DNA from 2 places in the Geobacillus lituanicus genome. Region 1 is predicted to be linked to the other one. Evidence: riboswitches for the same ligand, from Rfam matches in the RefSeq annotation. Region 1 holds a riboswitch; the other holds the start of a gene.

Region 1 (4,196 bases):
GCGAAAAAACGCGAGGCGGCTGCCGCCCTCATTGAAGCGGAACGGTATATTGTGTGATAATGGGAAGTGCCAGGCGTTTGCCTGGTGCTTCTTTTTCCATGAATTCCAAGCCGTCGAATGAAAGGGAGGAATGCGGATGGCGCTGACGCTCTACTGGTATCCAAAATGCGGAACGTGCCGGAAGGCGAAGCGTTGGCTCGATGAACACGGCATTGAGGTGCAAACGGTGCATTTGGTCGACGAGCCGCTGACGAAAGAACAGCTCGCCGACTTGCATCGAAAAAGCGGGCTGCCGCTCAAAAAATTTTTCAATACAAGCGGCATGAAATACCGCGAACTCGGATTGAAAGACAAGCTCGATGGCGCCTCGGAAGACGAGATGCTCACGTGGCTCGCCTTGGACGGCATGCTCGTCAAGCGGCCGATTTTAACGGACGGCGAGCGGGTCGTGGTCGGATTCCGCGAACAAGACTACGAGTCGTTTTTCGCCGGGCGCGTTTCGACGGAAACATAAAAAATTTGGCCAAAATGAAATGAATTCAGTGAGTTTTGGCGAAAAATCGGTTATGATGAAAAAGAACACAACTTGCCGCACTGGAGGGATTTGATGAACACGCCAAAAGAACTCCGTTATTCGAAAGAGCATGAGTGGGTGCGCGTCGAAGGGGACAAAGTGCGCATCGGCATCACCGATTTCGCCCAATCGGAGCTGGGCGACATCGTCTTCGTCGAGCTGCCGGAAGTCGGCGCGGAACTGACGGCGAACGAGCCGTTCGGCAGCGTTGAGTCGGTGAAAACCGTCTCGGAATTGTATGCGCCGATCAGCGGCACGGTCGTCGAAGTGAACGAAGCGTTGAACGACAATCCGGAATATGTGAACGAATCGCCGTATGAAAAAGCATGGATGATCGTCATCGAGCCGAAAGACTTGAGCGAAGTGGACAACTTGTTGACGGCCGAACAATACGAAGCGATGATCAACGAAGGATAAACGTTCCTGCAAAGTTCGCTTCGAGCCGGGCACCCTATACATACCGGAATTTGATGAAAAAAGGGGTGCTCGCAATGGTGCTGCAAACGAAGCAACTGGATGTCACGGACCGGGTCACCGGCAAATGGAACGGCCGCACGATCGAGCTGTACGAGGAAGGCGAGCTCATCGGCCGCCTTCCGCTTCCGGCGGCCGTCGCGTGGAAAAACGGGTATAGCGAACAAAATGGAAGAATTTACAAGCAGGTCACCGCTACCGTTGAACCGGATCAAAAATATGTCGACTGCGACGGGGAGGCGGGCTGGTGTTAGGAAGCAACGGCGGATGGCCGTTGCTTTTCTGTTGCCATACAATATTGTATCCTCATTCACGTTAGGTGGGTCGGACATGCGACAAGCGGAAAAAGTGATTATTGTGGAAGGGCGGTCAGATAAGGAAAAAGTGGCGGCCGTGCTGAACGAGCCGGTTGTCATCATTTGCACGAACGGCACGATCAGCGATGCGCGCCTCGAGGAGCTGGCCGATGAACTCGAAGGGCGGGATGTGTACGTGCTCGCCGATGCCGACGAGGCGGGGGAAAAATTGCGCCGGCAGTTCCGCCGCGCGTTTCCGGAAGCGGGGCATATTTACATTGACCGGGCGTATCGCGAAGTGGCGGCCGCTCCGATCTGGCATTTGGCGCATGTGCTGCTGCGCGCCCATTTTGACGTCCGTATCGAATCGTTCATGAGAGGAAGAGGCGAGTGAACACAATCGGTCGAAACGATATTAAGCGAATGGTGGAAGGGGAGCCGCTTCTGGCTCTTTCGCTGTATACCCCGCTGTGCGGCACGTGCCAGTTGGCGAGGCGCATGCTTGTTGTCCTAGAACAATTGTTTCCGGACATACCGTTTTGCGAAACGGACATCAACTACATCCCCGAGCAGGCGGCGGCGTGGAAAATTGAAAGCGTTCCGTGCCTGCTTCTTTTCGCCGGCGGAGAGATCATCGGCAAATGGTATGCGTTCCATTCGGTCCCTTATTTGTACGAAGCGATCCGCGCCCGTTTGCCGCGCTGACGATCCGCCGTTTTTTGACGCCGTTTGACACATTTCTTGGGAAATGACAAAAACGGCGTTGGTTCGCCACGGCGGCTGTCGAGATTTTTGTAAAGGATTCTCCCCCCTCGGCATGGAAATAAAAGGACAAAGGAGATGGGGGGAGGATGCTCAATGGAAATGCGCGAGTTGGTAGGGCAGTTTATGGAACGGATGCAAACGTTGCGCCATTTGTTGCCGATTTTGCCGGATGAGCAGCTGTATGTCCGCTTTGAAAGCGAGGAAGAGACCGCCATGGTGGCGCTCGGCAAGGAGCCGGCCGCCGGAAGGGAACCCGATGAACGGAACGTCTTGACGGTGCGCGGCTCCAAAAAAGCGCTCTGCTCGCTTTTAGGCGGCGAGCTGAAGCTGCAGCAGCTCGTCCGGCTGCGCGAAGTGCATGTATCGGGAAGCTTTCGCCATCTGTTGCTGCTTGAGTCGCTCCTCCATTTGGCCAAGCCGTATCGGCATGTTGGGTGAAATTTTTATTGACAATGTTCGACACAAGGTGATACAATCACAGCTGTAATCAATCGAATAGGCGATTGTTGCGCTCTTATCAAGAGAGGTGGAGGGATGTGCCCAATGAAGCCCGGCAACCGTCAGCGCCTGCGCTGAAAAGGTGCCAATTCACACAAAGCGGCCTGCTTTGAGAGATAAGAGACGGAATGGTGCATCATACCTTTCTGTTCTCTGCGGGCAGAAAGGTTTTCTTTTTGCGCTCCGCCGCCTTGGGGAGGAAGGAAGGTGAAACGATGATTACACTCGAACATGTGACAAAAATCTATCAAGCGGCTAACGGCTCGGTCACGGCCGTCGACAATGTGTCGCTTGAGATTCGCGAAGGGGAAATTTTCGGCATTATCGGCTACAGCGGCGCGGGGAAAAGTACGCTCATCCGCTTGCTCAATGGGCTCGAGAAGCCGACGGGCGGCAAGGTGATCGTCGCCGGCCGCGACATGGGGCGCATCAAAGGGCGGGAGCTGCGCAAGGCGCGTCAAGAGATCGGGATGATTTTCCAACATTTCAACTTGCTTTGGTCGCGCACAGTGCGGGAAAACATTGCGTTTCCGCTCGAGATTGCGGGTGTTCCGAAAGCGGAGCGGCAAAAACGGGTCGATGAATTGATCGAGCTCGTCGGGCTCACGGGGCGGGAAGAGGCGTATCCGTCGCAGTTGAGCGGCGGGCAAAAGCAGCGTGTCGGCATTGCCCGGGCGCTCGCCAACAACCCGAAAGTGCTGCTTTGCGACGAGGCGACATCGGCGCTCGACCCGCAGACGACCGATGCGATTTTGGACCTGCTTGTCGACATCAACAAGCGGCTCGGGCTGACGATCGTGCTCATCACCCATGAGATGCACGTCATCCGCAAAATTTGCGACCGCGTCGCCGTGATGGAAAACGGCAAAATCGTTGAGCAGGGCGACGTGCTGCACGTGTTCCGCAACCCGCAGCAGCCGATCACGAAGCGGTTCGTCAAGCAGCTCGTCGAGCCGGAAGAGACGGAAGAGGCGATTTCCCATTTGTTTGGCCAATATCCGAGCGGGCTGATCGCGCAGCTGACGTTTGTCGGCGCGGCGGCCGGCCAGCCGCTCATCAGCCAGGTCGTGCGGCAATTTGCCGTCGATATGAATATTTTGCAAGGGAAAATTTCGCAAACCCATCAAGGCGCTTATGGGGTGCTGTTTGTGCACATCGATGGGGCGGCGGATGAAATTGCCCGGGCGCTTGACTACATTCAAAGCCAGCAGGTGGCGGTGGAGGTGATTCACGATGCTCGCTAACCTCCTGCCGAACGTCCAATGGGAGACAATGTGGGCGGCGACGGTCGAGACGCTGTATATGACGGGAGTGGCGGTGGCGGCCACTTTCGTCCTCGGAATCGTTCTTGGCTTGCTTCTATTTTTGACAGCGAAGGGCAACCTATGGGAAAACCGGTTTGTCAATACAGTGATTGCGGCGTTTGTGAACATTTTCCGCTCGATTCCGTTTATTATTTTGATCATTTTGCTCATTCCGTTTACCACCTGGCTTGTTGGGACGATGCTTGGCGCCAATGCGGCGCTGCCGGCTTTGGTCATTGGGGCCGCGCCGTTTTACGCCCGCATGGTGGAGATTGCCCTTCGCGA
Region 2 (4,196 bases), 1.1 Mb from region 1:
AATCGACGCGGATGACGATCTGCCCGTCTTCCGGCGCCGCGAGCTCCAAATCTTCCGGGCGGATGACGACATCGACCGGTTCGTTTGGCGCGAAGCCGCGGTCAACACACGCAAACTGTTTGCCGGCAAATTCGACGAGGAAATCGTCGATCATGCGCCCTGACAAAATGTTCGATTCGCCAATGAAATCGGCGACGAATCGATTGACAGGCTCGTCGTAAATGTCTTTCGGCGTCCCAAACTGCTGAATTTTTCCTTTATTCAGAACAAAAATGTAATCGGACATCGCCAACGCTTCTTCTTGATCATGCGTGACAAAAATGAACGTAATCCCTAAGCGGCGCTGCAGTTCGCGAAGTTCATACTGCATTTCCGTGCGCAGCTTCAAATCCAAGGCCGATAGCGGCTCATCCAAGAGCAACACTTCTGGCTCATTCACAATCGCCCGCGCAATCGCGACGCGCTGGCGTTGGCCGCCGGACATCTCTTGAATGCGGCGGCGCTCATAGCCTTCCAAGTTGACAAACCGGAGCGCTTCGCTCACTTTTTGGCGGATGTCCGCTTCTTTCATCTTTTTCACGCGCAAGCCAAATGCCACGTTTTCAAACGCATCGAGGTGAGGGAACAACGCATAGTCTTGAAAAACAGTGTTGACTTGCCGTTTGTTCGGCGGGACGTTTTGAATCGGCTTCCCGTGGAAATAAATCGTTCCTTCCGTCGGTTCGATAAACCCGGCAATCAGCCGCAAAATCGTCGTCTTCCCGCACCCTGACGGGCCAAGCAGCGTATAAAACTTCCCGCGCTCCATCGCAAAACTGACATCATCCAGTACGGCTGCGCCGTCGTATTCCTTCGTCACTCGCTCGAAGCGGATGATTTCTCCGTTCACTTTCAGCCCCCCATCTTCTTGATGTTCACTATTCCTAATTAGAACATAGGAGAGTAGAAAGTGCAACGGAAAAATATGCTTTCCGCCATGTCGGCGACTAAAAAACAAAAAGCGGCTGACTATTCCGCAGAACAGCTTCCAATTTTGCCCGCAATGCGGAAAGCCGCTGTCTCATTGATCGTTTTTTCAAATTTCCTTGCTTCACCGTATTGAATAATTTCAAAAAATACATTAAATTATATAGTAATAGTCAAGACGAAATAAACAACCGCATACGGACATTCTTATCAAGAGAGGGGGAGGGACTGGCCCGGTGAACCCTCAGCAACCTGGCCCGCGGCCAAGGTGCTAAATCCAGACAGGCAACAGCCTGGAAGATAAGAAGAAGCGAACGAAAAGTCTTCTTCTTAGAAGGCTTTTTTCTTTTACTACAACGAAATGGGGGAATCAAACGTGGGGCTGCTCGATGAGTTGAAACAACGCATTCTCATCGCCGACGGAGCGATGGGGACGCTGTTATATTCGCATGGCGTCGACCGTTGTTTTGAAGAATTGAATCTATCGAATCCAGACGAAATCATTCATATTCATGAAGCGTATATCGCGGCGGGCGCCGATGTCATTCAGACGAATACATACGGCGCCAACTATGTGAAACTCGCGCGCTACGGCTTGCAAGACGAGGTGCCGACGATCAATCGCGCCGCTGTAAGACTGGCGAAGCAAGCAGCCAATGGGGGGGCGTACGTGCTCGGAACGATCGGAGGGCTGCGCACGTTAAACAAAAGCGTCGTCACGCTCGAAGAAGTGAAACGGACGTTTCGCGAGCAGCTGTTTGTGCTGCTTGCCGAAGGGGTTGATGGTGTGCTGCTGGAGACGTATTACGATTTGGAAGAGTTGGAGACGGTGCTTGCCATCGCGCGCAAAGAGACGGACTTGCCGATTATCGCCCATGTGTCGCTCCATGAAGTCGGCGTTTTGCAAGACGGCACGCCGCTCGCGGACGCCCTTAGCCGCCTGGAGGCGCTCGGGGCCGATGTTGTCGGGCTCAACTGCCGGCTTGGTCCGCACTATATGATTCAGTCGCTTGAGGAAGTGCCCCTGCCCAATCGCGCATTTTTGTCGGCGTATCCGAACGCGAGCCTCCCGGATTACCGCGACGGCCGGCTTGTCTATGAAACGAACGCGGAATATTTTGAAGAGGCGGCCAAAGCGTTCCGCGATCAAGGGGTGCGCTTGATCGGCGGGTGCTGCGGCACGACGCCGAAACATATTGAGGCAATGGCAAAGGCGCTCGCCGACCGGACGCCGGTGACGGAAAAAACGGTGAAGCGGCGCACGGCATCTGTATCGGTGCAAGCCGATCGGCCCGCGCCGACTCCGCTTCCCGAGCTCGCCCGCACGCGCCGCTCGGTCATTGTCGAACTCGATCCGCCGAAGCAACTCGGCATTGACAAGTTTCTCGCTGGGGCGAAAGCGCTCCATGACGCTGGCATCGACGCACTGACGTTAGCTGACAACTCACTTGCCACGCCGCGCATCAGCAACGCCGCCGTCGCCACTATCGTGAAAGAGCGGCTCGGCGTCCGCCCGCTCGTGCATATTACGTGCCGCGACCGCAACTTGATCGGCCTGCAGTCGCATTTGATGGGCTTGCATACGCTCGGCATCACCGACGTGCTCGCTATTACCGGCGACCCGTCGAAAATCGGCGATTTCCCGGGAGCGACGTCCGTGTATGATGTGTCGTCATTCGATCTCATCCGCCTGATCAGCCAATTCAACGAGGGATTATCGTACTCGGGCAAACCGCTTGGGCAAAAAACGAACTTCTCGATCGGTGCGGCCTTCAATCCGAACGTCCGCCATTTGGATAAAGCGGTTGAGCGAATGGAGAAAAAAATTCAATGCGGCGCCCACTATTTCTTGACCCAGCCGGTTTACTCGGAAGAAAAAATCGTGCAAATATACGAAACAACGAAACATCTCGCCACGCCGATCTACATCGGCATTATGCCGCTTGTGAGCGCGCGCAACGCCGAGTTTTTGCACCATGAAGTGCCGGGGATCACTCTGTCGGACGAGATTCGCGCCCGCATGGCCGCCTGCGGCAGCGACCCAGTAGAAGCGGCGCGCGAAGGAATTGCCATCGCCAAATCGCTCATTGACGCGGCGTTTGATTTGTTTAACGGCATTTATTTGATCACGCCGTTTTTGCGCTATGACATGACAGTCGAGCTCGTCCGCTACATCCATGAAAAAGAAGCGGCCGCCAAAGAAAGGAAGGTTGTTCATGGCTAACATCACCTTAGAACAGCAGCTGCAGCGAAAAATTCTCGTCATTGACGGCGCGATGGGGACGATGATCCAAAGCGCCAACCTATCAGCCGCCGATTTTGGCGGCGAGGCGTATGAAGGGTGCAACGAATATTTGACCCTCACCGCCCCGCCTGTCATCCGCCGCATTCACGAAGCGTATTTGGAAGCGGGCGCTGACATCATCGAAACGAACACGTTCGGGGCGACGCGCATTGTGCTCGATGAATACAACCTCGGTCATTTGGCGCTTGAGCTGAACATCGAAGCGGCCAAGCTCGCCAAACAAGCGGCGGAGGCGTTCTCCACCCCGGACTGGCCGCGCTTTGTCGCCGGGTCGATGGGGCCGACGACGAAGACGTTGTCGGTGACAGGCGGCGCGACCTTTGAGGAACTCGTCGCCGCCTATGAAGAACAAGCGCGCGGGCTGCTGTTGGGCGGCGTCGATCTTCTGTTGCTGGAGACGTGCCAAGATACGTTGAACGTAAAAGCCGGATTTCTCGGCATTTCCAAGGCGTTTGAAGCGGTCGGCCGCCGCGTGCCGCTCATGATTTCCGGCACGATCGAACCGATGGGCACGACACTCGCCGGGCAGGCGATCGATGCGTTTTTCATCTCGGTGCGCCATATGAAGCCGATCGCCGTCGGCTTAAACTGCGCGACCGGCCCGGAGTTTATGACCGACCATTTGCGCACGCTCGCCTCGCTTGCGGACACGGCGGTCAGCTGCTATCCGAACGCCGGGCTGCCGGATGAAGAAGGCCGCTACCATGAAACGCCGGAGATGTTGGCAGAGAAAATCCGCCGCTTTGCCGAAAAAGGATGGATCAACATCGTCGGCGGGTGTTGCGGCACGACGCCGGACCATATCCGCGCCATCGCCGAAGCGGTGCGCGGCATCCCGCCGCGGGCGATCCCGTCTTCGTTTGACGTCCACGCCGTCTCCGGCATCGAGGCGCTCATTTATGATGAAACGATGCGCCCGCTCTTT

What was found. Region 1 has a riboswitch for S-adenosylmethionine ahead of ACR1UW_RS15985 (methionine ABC transporter ATP-binding protein). Riboswitches for the same ligand answer to the same signal wherever they lie in the genome.
Region 2: linked by a shared signal. The riboswitch ahead of ACR1UW_RS05180 (bifunctional homocysteine S-methyltransferase/methylenetetrahydrofolate reductase) and the one ahead of ACR1UW_RS15985 (methionine ABC transporter ATP-binding protein) in region 1 are both predicted to bind S-adenosylmethionine.

The regions. Positions count from the first base shown of each region.
Region 1 is NZ_CP194773.1:3,116,114-3,120,309, reverse strand. It holds gene ACR1UW_RS16020 (acyl-CoA dehydrogenase FadE) at 1-57, shown strand, start outside; gene ACR1UW_RS16015 (arsenate reductase family protein) at 137-514, shown strand; gene gcvH (glycine cleavage system protein GcvH) at 608-991, shown strand; gene ACR1UW_RS16005 (YusG family protein) at 1,066-1,302, shown strand; gene ACR1UW_RS16000 (toprim domain-containing protein) at 1,379-1,738, shown strand; gene ACR1UW_RS15995 (thioredoxin family protein) at 1,735-2,049, shown strand; gene ACR1UW_RS15990 (sterol-binding protein) at 2,203-2,547, shown strand; SAM riboswitch class I at 2,621-2,730, shown strand; gene ACR1UW_RS15985 (methionine ABC transporter ATP-binding protein) at 2,823-3,851, shown strand; gene ACR1UW_RS15980 (methionine ABC transporter permease) at 3,841-4,196, shown strand, end outside.
Region 2 is NZ_CP194773.1:1,029,241-1,033,436, reverse strand. It holds gene ACR1UW_RS05190 (ABC transporter ATP-binding protein) at 1-889, opposite strand, end outside; gene ACR1UW_RS05185 (hypothetical protein) at 950-1,102, shown strand; SAM riboswitch class I at 1,171-1,273, shown strand; gene ACR1UW_RS05180 (bifunctional homocysteine S-methyltransferase/methylenetetrahydrofolate reductase) at 1,343-3,190, shown strand; gene metH (methionine synthase) at 3,183-4,196, shown strand, end outside.